One region of the Peribacillus sp. FSL R5-0717 genome, then DNA from elsewhere that is predicted to be linked to it. Evidence: predicted binding sites of a transcription regulator. Region 1 holds the regulator's gene; each other region holds the start of a gene.
The links. The regulator LexA, encoded in region 1, represses DNA repair genes until DNA is damaged. The targets are predictions, from matches to a motif close to CGAACATATGTTCG.
Positions count from the first base shown of each region.

Region 1 (3,290 bases):
ATGATATGTATACCAAAGCGTATGAAGCTGGCTACCAAACGGTTTTTGTTCAGCTTCATGATTCAGCTGGAAATGGGTCAGTGAGCCAATATGCCAATGGAAGGCTTTTAGCTCAAATGCTTTCAGAAATCAGTAACCATTTCGGGGGCAAAAAAGTAAATATTATAGCTCACAGCAAAGGGGGCCCAGACACACAAGCGGCTCTAGTCCACTATGGAGCACACCAATATGTTGGAAGGGTGATCACTTTAGCTTCCCCACATCATGGTTCTCACTTAGCTGATTTGGCTTATAGCTGGTATGCGGGCTGGCTTGGTTCCTTATTAGGTCAAAAAGATGAGGGAACTTATTCTTTACAAGTTGGTAAAATGGCTGAATTTCGTTCTGTCACGGATAACCATATCAACTCTCGTAAAAACTTGTATTTCACTGTGGCAGGTATGAACAGAGGCCCGGTACTATCAGCCTTATCAATGGGGGGACAATATTTATCATCATATGGGGAAAATGATGGACTGGTGAATGTATGGAGTACAAAAATACCCTATGCAACACATTTATTTACGGATCCCAACTTTGATCACGACAATATTCGAGTTGGCTCAGCTGTATTTTCAAGAATTGAACCCTATTTAAAAAGCACATCCACCGCTGGGATTCCTGCATATCATGTCAATTATAAAGAACGAGTTGAAGATGATGTCATTACAACAGCACTCGCTCAAACCGTTCTGGGTGATGTCCTGAAACAAAATGTCTGGGTCGAACAAAGCTTCCATGTAAATGAAGCTGCCCCAGGTAATATAAGCATATATACAGCCTCAAATGATGTCGAGGTTGAATTGATTTCTCCATCCAATAAAAAGTATTCACCTTCCTTAAAGGTTCATTCAGCCAAAAATGAAACTTCCTTTTTTAATGGTGCAACCATCCAATCATTCTACAGAAATAACCTTGAAATTGGTGACTGGAAAGTACGAATGAAGACTAAATCGCCAAAAGACGCCTTCCTGTTCACAGCACAATTTAACGAAAAGAATCCCATTACATTAAGTATGGCTGGTAAAGTTAAGCAAAAAGATGCAAAATTTTTAATAAAGAATCCAATGAATGATAAAAAAAGACCAATCAGTACAACATTTTTGGTTCATCTGATAGATGAAACCGGTAATGAAATTAGTGAAAAAAACTCAATTAAGGCAATGGATACTGAAAATTTTACTGGCACCCTTCCAGAAGTACCTAAGTCAGGTGTTTATAATGTAACAATAGATGTTAAGGAAAAAAATGTGGATGGTACTGAAAGAACCCGGACGCTGATTCGTTCGGTCTATATTGAGAAATAGCGAAATGCCTTCTCTTAGTTGAGGAGGCATTATTTTGATGGTAGGGGTAACTAAGGAGATGGTAATTCAGCCAATGGAAACAGCCAGGTCGTAATTACTTATTGAAGTATTAATTCAACGGGTCTCTGATGGATATGGTTGGAATTTTGTTATCGGGGGAAAATAAATATATGTATTTTTTTCCCTGCACTTGAAAATGCTTGTCAACAAGTGCAGATTCAACAGTGAAATGACTTGGCCGATCTAAACCTTATTAAAGTGGGGATTTTAAATCCTCTTTTTTTTATTTCAATGAGCTTTTTACCAAAGTACATATTACCAGAAAGGCGATAGTATAACTTTCATCCCTTATAAGGGATGTATAAATTCCCATGAAACTAGATTCTATTAAAAAATATTTCAATATCTACTCTTCCATATGCATATTGAGAGAATTCTGGACATAAATTAAACAAACAAAAAAAGCGCGGGAAGCGCTTTTAGTGTATTTGTCTATATAAGCCTATTACTTTTCCAAGTATCGAAACATCTCGTAAAATAATTGGTTCCATATTTGAGTTCTCAGGCTGAAGCCTTATGTAATCCGGTTCCTTAAAGAATCGTTTTACAGTGGCTTCATCATCTTCAGTCATCGCCACGACGATATCTCCATTATTGGCACTGCTTTGTTGTTTCACGATGACATAATCTCCATCATGAATTCCTGCTTCTATCATACTTTCACCCATGATTTCCAGCATGAATACATGGTCATCATGTGGAACCATGCTTTCGGGAAGCGGAAAGTATTCTTCAATGTTCTCAATGGCCGTTATCGGCATGCCCGCTGTTACTTTTCCAAGTAACGGCACGTTCACGACATTGACTTTGGGAATATTGTTCGCTTCCTCCAAATTCATTATTTCAATGGCCCTTGGCTTGGTTGGGTCACGTCTAATAAGGCCTTTACTTTCCAGGCGGGATAAATGTCCGTGTACTGTTGAACTTGATGCAAGTCCCACTGCTTCGCCAATCTCCCGTACGGAAGGCGGATACCCTTTTTGGCGGACCTCTTCTTTAATGAAATCAAGAATATCTTGCTGCCGTTTTGATAGTTTTGTCATTTGTGCACCTCTTCCCCAATGTTCTTTGCTACATTATAGCATGGCCCCCATCTCTATACAAACATAAGTTCGAATTTGTTGTTGACTGAAACAAACGTTCGTATTATAATTTGATCATAACATACGAACGAACATTCGCTCTGGAGGGATTATTATGAAAAAATTATACAAAAATTATATTTATACGATTCTATTAGCGGGATCAGTATTCATCTTTTCAATTTTATTCTCTTGTACATTGAACAATGATCAAAAAAAGGATTTCCTTTCTATAGAAGTAAGCGAGGGTGACACCCTATGGGGAATTGCCGAAGAATATGAAGAATCAAATTTGACAAAAAAAGAATTCATTGGTTGGATAGAAGAGAATAATGGAGTCAGTGCGGATTCGATAAAGCCTGGACAAGTCATTGTCATACCGGTTAAAGGGGAAGAACTTGTCCAGAATTTGGCCAGTGAGCAGTAAGTAGTAAAGGTAGGGTATTATGAAGGCGGTAATCTATTGTAGGGTCAGCACCGAAAAAGAGTCACAGGAAACATCATTGGCAAGGCAGGAAGATGAATTAGTCAAATTGGCTGAAAAGATGGATGTGGAAGTTGTCTCCATTATAAAAGAACAGGCAAGTGGTTATGAGTTGAATCGGGATGGCATTTTTGACATGCTCGAACTATTTAAAACCAAAGAAGCTGAAGTGCTATTAATCCAGGATGAAACAAGACTGGGAAGAGGGAATGCCAAAATAGCCCTTTTCCATGTCATCCTTAAAGAAGATGTGAAAATTTATACTCTCTCACACGATGGGGAGCTGGAGTTATCGGATTCGGATGCCATGGTCATTCA
Region 1 covers NZ_JBBOOF010000001.1:4,629,373-4,632,662, forward strand. Annotated here, with positions in the region: gene NYE65_RS22245 (esterase/lipase family protein) at 1-1,346, shown strand, start outside; gene lexA (transcriptional repressor LexA) at 1,826-2,449, opposite strand; gene yneA (cell division suppressor protein YneA) at 2,604-2,915, shown strand; gene NYE65_RS22260 (YneB family resolvase-like protein) at 2,935-3,290, shown strand, end outside.

Region 2 (3,290 bases), 340 kb from region 1:
CAGTTTGCGGAAATGGGGATCAACGTTTTTTACCATACTGTGGTCGGGGATAACGACCGCCGATTACAACAAGCTATAGAAATCGCTGAATCGAGGGCGAACTTGATTGTTTTTACCGGTGGGCTTGGTCCTACCAAAGATGACTTAACGAAAGAAACGATTGCTCGCCATATCGGGAAAAAGCTCGTTTTTAATGATGAAGCTTTGCAATCCATTGAAGCTTACTTCCAAAAACGGGAACGGCCGATGACGGAAAACAACAAAAAGCAGGCCCTTGTCTTAGAAGGCAGTGAAGTGTTGGCAAACGATCATGGCATGGCCCCAGGAATGGTTTTGTCCAAATCCGGGATTACATATATGCTCCTGCCTGGTCCACCAAGTGAAATGGAGCCGATGTTTTTAAGTTATGGTTATGAAAAGATCATGAATAAATTGGAAAAGCATGAACGGATCGATTCCAAGGTTTTACGGTTCTACGGTATAGGTGAAGCCGAACTGGAAACGGTGATTGAAGATCTCCTTGTCAATCAAACGAATCCGACAATCGCTCCGCTGGCAGCCGAAGGGGAAGTGACGTTAAGGATCACCGCCAAAGGCCCTTCCAAAGAAAAATGCGAAGAACTTATTTTAGAAACGGAAAAAGAAATTCTTGGCAGGGTCGGCAAGTTCCATTATGGAAGTGATAATACTTCGCTAATAAAGGAACTTGTAAAAGAATTAACGGTCCGCAAGCTTTCAATCGCGGCAGCTGAAAGCTTGACCGGGGGGATGTTCCAAGAACAGCTGACAACCATCCCGGGCGCCGGTAAAGTCTTTAAGGGCGGAATGGTCTGCTATACGAATGATGCGAAGTCCAATGTCCTCGGCGTCAGTGATGATACCATATCTGAGTATGGGGTGGTCAGCGGTGAGTGTGCAATGGAAATGGCCTCTAATGTCCGGAGTAAGCTCGATGCGGATGTAGGCATAAGCTTTACGGGTGTTGCAGGGCCGGATGAACAAGAAGGCAAGCCTGTTGGTACAGTATTTATTGGCATTTCCTATCGCGATGGAAACACTCATTTCAAGGAGTTGAATCTTTCCGGTAGCAGGGCGCAAAACCGTATTCGGAGTGTGAAATACGGCTGTCATTACCTATTAAGGGATTTATAAACGCCATAAGCAGAGCTTTAATACAGCTCTGCTTTTTATTTGGTTTTAGAAGTTTGTTTCTTGAAAAATAGGGGAAAAAGAAAAAAGTTAATTCAATAAAAATGTATTTTTTAGGGAGTAAGTGAAGCGAAATGGAAATTTCCTTAAGCTAAAACGCATTTTTACAAAGAATATCCCGAAAGAAAAAAACGAATGAATGTTCGACTTTTTGCTTGGCAAAATAGTAAAAAGAGTATATAGTAAAGATAGGTTTTGAGACAGGGTACAAACCTTGAACTCAAATAATTGCTAACGTAAGTACACCTTTAATCGGACAGCCGATTAGTTGAATATAGAGGAGGAAATTAAGTGAGTGATCGTCAAGCGGCTTTAGATATGGCGTTAAAACAAATTGAGAAACAATTTGGTAAAGGTTCGATTATGAAACTTGGGGAACAGACTGATCGTAGGATTTCAACGATCTCAAGCGGTTCTTTAGCATTGGACGTAGCGTTGGGAGTAGGCGGATATCCAAGAGGCCGGGTCATTGAGATATATGGACCTGAAAGCTCCGGTAAAACGACTGTAGCATTACATGCCATTGCAGAGGTACAAAAGACTGGCGGGACGGCTGCATTCATTGATGCCGAGCATGCTTTAGATCCAGCATATTCAGAAAAACTTGGTGTGAATATCGATGAGTTACTGCTTTCACAGCCTGATACGGGTGAACAAGCCTTAGAGATCGCTGAAGCGTTAGTTCGAAGCGGAGCGGTAGATATCATTGTCATTGACTCGGTGGCGGCACTTGTACCAAAAGCTGAAATCGAAGGCGAAATGGGAGATTCCCATATGGGTCTCCAAGCCCGGATGATGTCTCAGGCACTTAGAAAACTGTCTGGTTCCATTAATAAATCAAATACCATTGCCATTTTCATTAACCAAGTCCGTGAAAAAATCGGTGTTATGTTTGGGAATCCAGAAACGACTCCGGGTGGCCGGGCATTGAAGTTCTATTCAACTGTTCGTCTGGAAGTGCGCCGTGCGGAGCAATTAAAACAAGGTAATGAAATCGTGGGTAATAAAACGAAAATCAAAGTTGTAAAAAACAAGGTTGCTCCACCATTCCGCCAAGCAGAAGTTGACATCATGTATGGTCAAGGGATTTCACAGGAAGGTGAAATCATCGATATGGGTGCAGACCTTGATATCGTCCTTAAAAGCGGCTCATGGTATTCATACAATGAAGAGCGTGTCGGACAAGGCCGTGAAAATGCGAAGCTGTTCTTGAAAGAAAATCAGGACATCGCTCAGGAAATTTCTCAGAAAATCAGAGATCACTATAATCTTGATGGAGAGCATGAATTACCACCAGAAGAAAATGAAACAGAAGAGCATTTTGAATTGCTTGATTAATGATATTTGGAAAGGCCTAAGCTTATTCGCTTAGGCCTTTTATGTATATTTTAAGAAAAATGCGAAATTTTCAGTGGATTAAATGGCATTGTAATCAGATTTACAGACTGCTTCCATAATGAATGCTGTACATTATGATGGTTGATATTAAGAAAACTTGAATAAACATTGATACATAAGGGACAAACGCTTGACAATAAAAATTCTCAACTATACAATTAATATGTATATTTTACAATTTTTCAAACTAAAATTTTGAAAATTAAGTGCTGTATATTGAATTTATGTGCAATGTACTTGCCGACAGTTCAACATTTTATGTAAAAAGTTCATAGCAAGGGGAGGTGAAACGATGGAACCCATGACAATCATCTTCACTTTGCTTGGCCTAATCGTCGGTGCAGTTGTTGGTTATTTTATTCACAAATCAAAATTTGAGAGTAGAATAGCAGGGGCAAAGGGCTCTGCAGAACACATCCTTGAGGATGCAAAACGTGAAGCGGAAGCACTTAAGAAAGAAGCCTTGTTGGAAGCAAAAGATGAAATTCATAAAGTTCGTGCCGATTCGGATCGGGAAGCCCGTGAAAGAAGGAACGAATTACAAAAACAAGAAAATCGGTTATTGCAAAGAGAAGAGAATCTGGACCGTAAGGATGAAACGTTAGACAAACGTGAGAGCCTTTTGGAGAAAAAAGAAGATTCTCTAAACCAAAGACAACAGCATATTGAAGAGATGGAAAGCA
Region 2 covers NZ_JBBOOF010000001.1:4,290,849-4,294,138, forward strand. Annotated here, with positions in the region: gene NYE65_RS20755 (competence/damage-inducible protein A) at 1-1,152, shown strand, start outside; gene recA (recombinase RecA) at 1,501-2,547, shown strand; gene rny (ribonuclease Y) at 2,900-3,290, shown strand, end outside.
Region 2: a site for LexA is predicted at 1,342-1,355, ahead of recA (recombinase RecA). Genes of this name have one in related genera too.

Region 3 (3,290 bases), 4.0 Mb from region 1:
AAAGTAGGCTAGTCTTTCGATACCAGACGAAAAATGGTCCAATAATAGGTAAAGGGGAATGTCGATGACATTCCCCTTTTGATTTAACCGAAGTTATCATTTGAATGGGTAACTATTTCATGGGGAATCCGTCTATTTCTATTAGGAGGGATATTCATGAAGATGATTGTAAACCTTTATATATATTTATTCGTCGCCTTTATACTGGGCAGCTGTCAATCCCCCGATTGGAACATGGACGAATCCATTGATAAAGGGGAAGAAGGTTTCATTACGGATCTTGACGATAAGAGGATTTTGATTAAAGGGACGTACTATAAGGTGACCAATGATACATATATTCAAGATCAACATGGGAATGACCTCGATTATTCCGACCTGGAAATCGGGATGAAAGTGAAACCATGGCACCGGGGCGGGGTGAAGAAATCATTTCCTGGGAAAGCGGAAGCGGAATTGATTCTTGTTTTGACGGATGAAAACAGCTTAGCCGAACAAAGGGCGGTCACTGCTGCTCTCGATCATGTCAGCAAAGCGGAAAGTCAGCGATTCATGGTTCTCGAAGTCGTCCATTTACCATCAGAGCATGTTTATAATATCGAAATGATGAATCGTTCCAACTTGGATTCTTCATTCACTGTGACAGTTGAGGATGTAACGGATGAAATATTATATCTAAAATAAAACAACCGGACTGAATCACTTGAATTCCGTCCGGTTGTTTGTCCTGGTTTTATAAAGTTTTCGCACCCAAATATTTTGGTTTCCAATATGAATTATCCATATCCGTGATGGTTATGCCTTTAGAAGACGTAGCACTGATGAATTGACCATTTCCGATATAAATCCCAACATGGGATACCCCTGTTCCAGAAGTATTAAAGAATACAAGATCACCCTTAGCTGGTGAAGATACTTTTAAACCTGTATTGGCATAAAGCAATGATGTTGTACGCGGTAAGGTGATTCCTTGTGATTTCTGGAATACGTAATAGACGAAGCCTGAGCAGTCGAATCCAGTTGGTGTTGTTCCGCCCCATTTGTAGGGTTTGCCTATTAAGGTTTTTGCATAGCTGATCAAGCTAGTATTATTGACATTATAAACACCAAGCGCATTAAATGTGCCTCGGCCGGCAATTCCGTCGACAGTCAAACCTTTGGCCTTTTGGAATTTTTTTACTGCAGATGTAGAATAGGTGCCGTAATATGTAGTCAGTGAACCTGAATATGTGAAATAACCTTTGGTTTTTAATAGTTGTTGTAGTTGTTTGACATCACTATGTGTCATTCCGGGTCTGAGGGTTTGGTCTCCAATATTGGCAAAGGCTTGCAGTGGGGTTAGCATCATGGCAGATGCAACAGCAGCTGAAGCGATCCATTTCTTCATAATTTTCATTTCCTCTCTATCTATCTCTCTATTATTTCTTAACAATATTATCCTACAATACCATTATGACAAATAGACATAATTTCGGTTACAGTTTCATTACAAAAAATGAGCATTAAGACTGGCTTCCAAGTAGACGAAAGTCTGTTGAAAAGGGTGGGGGAATTTTAAAAAAACGAGCATATGGACCTACTTGAAATTATTCAAGCTACCAATTAATCTTTTTCAAAAAAACAATCTGGATACTTAGTTTAAATTTGGTATTTTAACCATTTTTAGTATCTATTATATTTTTCAAGGAAATTACATTAAAAAGTAGAAATTTGTATGAAAACTTCCATTGAATAAGAACGTATATTCGGTTAAAGTTATGAATATAATAAAGCGAACGTATATTCTTGTTAGGGTGAAGAAATGATGGATTATGGGACGATGCCGAAACAATCAATTATGTGTATCGATATGAAAAGTTTTTATGCAAGCTGTTCAGCGGTCATGCTTGGTCTGGACCCGCTTGATTGTTATCTGGCGGTGGTTGGTGATTTGAAGAGGACAGGGAGCATTGTGCTTGCGGCTTCTCCAAAGATGAAGAAGGAATTTGGCATCAAGACAGGTTCGCGGATGTTTGAGATCCCGAATGATCCGAGGATTGTCGTCGTTGAACCTAAAATGGCGACTTATTTAAGGGTTTCGACGGAAATCACCCGCTTGTTCAACCGTTATGTGCCAAAAGAAGCGATTCACGTATATAGTGTGGACGAAAGTTTTGTGAAAGTCGATGGCGCCTCTTCTTTATGGGGAGATGCCCGCATGATAGCTGAAAAGATAAAAGATGAAATTGAACGGGAATTACAGCTCCCCTGTGCCATTGGAATTGGACCGAACATGCTCATGGCAAAACTTTGCCTTGATTTGGAAGCCAAACATAAAGGGATTGCGGAATGGAAGTATGAGGATGTGCCAAGCAAACTTTGGCCGATTTCCCCGCTTCGTGAAATGTGGGGGATCGGCAGGCGCGTAGAAAAAACCCTTCATGGAATGGGCATATTTACGGTTGGGCAGCTTGCCAATTATGATCTTGAATTACTTGAAGCGAAGTTTGGAATTATGGGCAATCAGCTTTACCACCATGCCTGGGGAATAGATTTATCCGATATGGGGGCAGCGATCATCGAAGGGCAGGTCAGCTTCGGCAAAAGTCAAATCCTGCTGCGGGATTATAAGGATGAGCATGAGGTAAAGCAGGTCATGCTGGAAATTTGCGAAGAAGTTGGAAGAAGGGCACGCACCCATCGTAAGGCAGGAAGAACGGTGAGCCTAGGCATTGGTTACAGCAAGGATGAGTTTGGCGGAGGTTTCCATCGTTCGCGTTCGATTAACGAACCGACCAACATCACGATGGAGTTATATAAAGTTTGCCTGGAGCTTTTCCATGAGAACTATAAGCAAAAAACGGTTCGAAGCATAGAGGTCAGACTCTCGAATATTGTAGATGATAATGAAATGCAGCTGACTTTATTTGATGCTTCGCGCTGGAAGAAGCGGGAATTGAGTTACACGGTTGATCGAATCCGCCACAAATATGGAGCCAAATCGTTATTGCGTGCAGTTTCGTATACAGAAGCAGGTACAGCCGTATACCGAAGCAAGCTGCTTGGTGGGCATAAGGCGTAAGGGCTGACTTTGAAAGGAGGGAAAAGAAATGATTCGTGATCGCGGCCGTATCAAATGGACATCGATGATGTTACCGGAACATGTGAAGATGCTCCGTGATTGGGTGGTGGAGGATGGCTATGAAACGAAGCGCATCCTGGATGAGCAGCAACTGGAAGAAATGAATGCGGTAATGGGGGAAGCGATGGAGGAAAGAAAGGATGTCACGATTGCTCATTATGAAGGAAAC
Region 3 covers NZ_JBBOOF010000001.1:583,730-587,019, reverse strand. Annotated here, with positions in the region: gene NYE65_RS02885 (SDR family NAD(P)-dependent oxidoreductase) at 1-7, shown strand, start outside; gene NYE65_RS02880 (hypothetical protein) at 157-684, shown strand; gene NYE65_RS02875 (C40 family peptidase) at 734-1,387, opposite strand; gene NYE65_RS02870 (Y-family DNA polymerase) at 1,802-3,061, shown strand; gene NYE65_RS02865 (YolD-like family protein) at 3,090-3,290, shown strand, end outside.
Region 3: a site for LexA is predicted at 1,735-1,748, ahead of NYE65_RS02870 (Y-family DNA polymerase). Genes of this name have one in related genera too.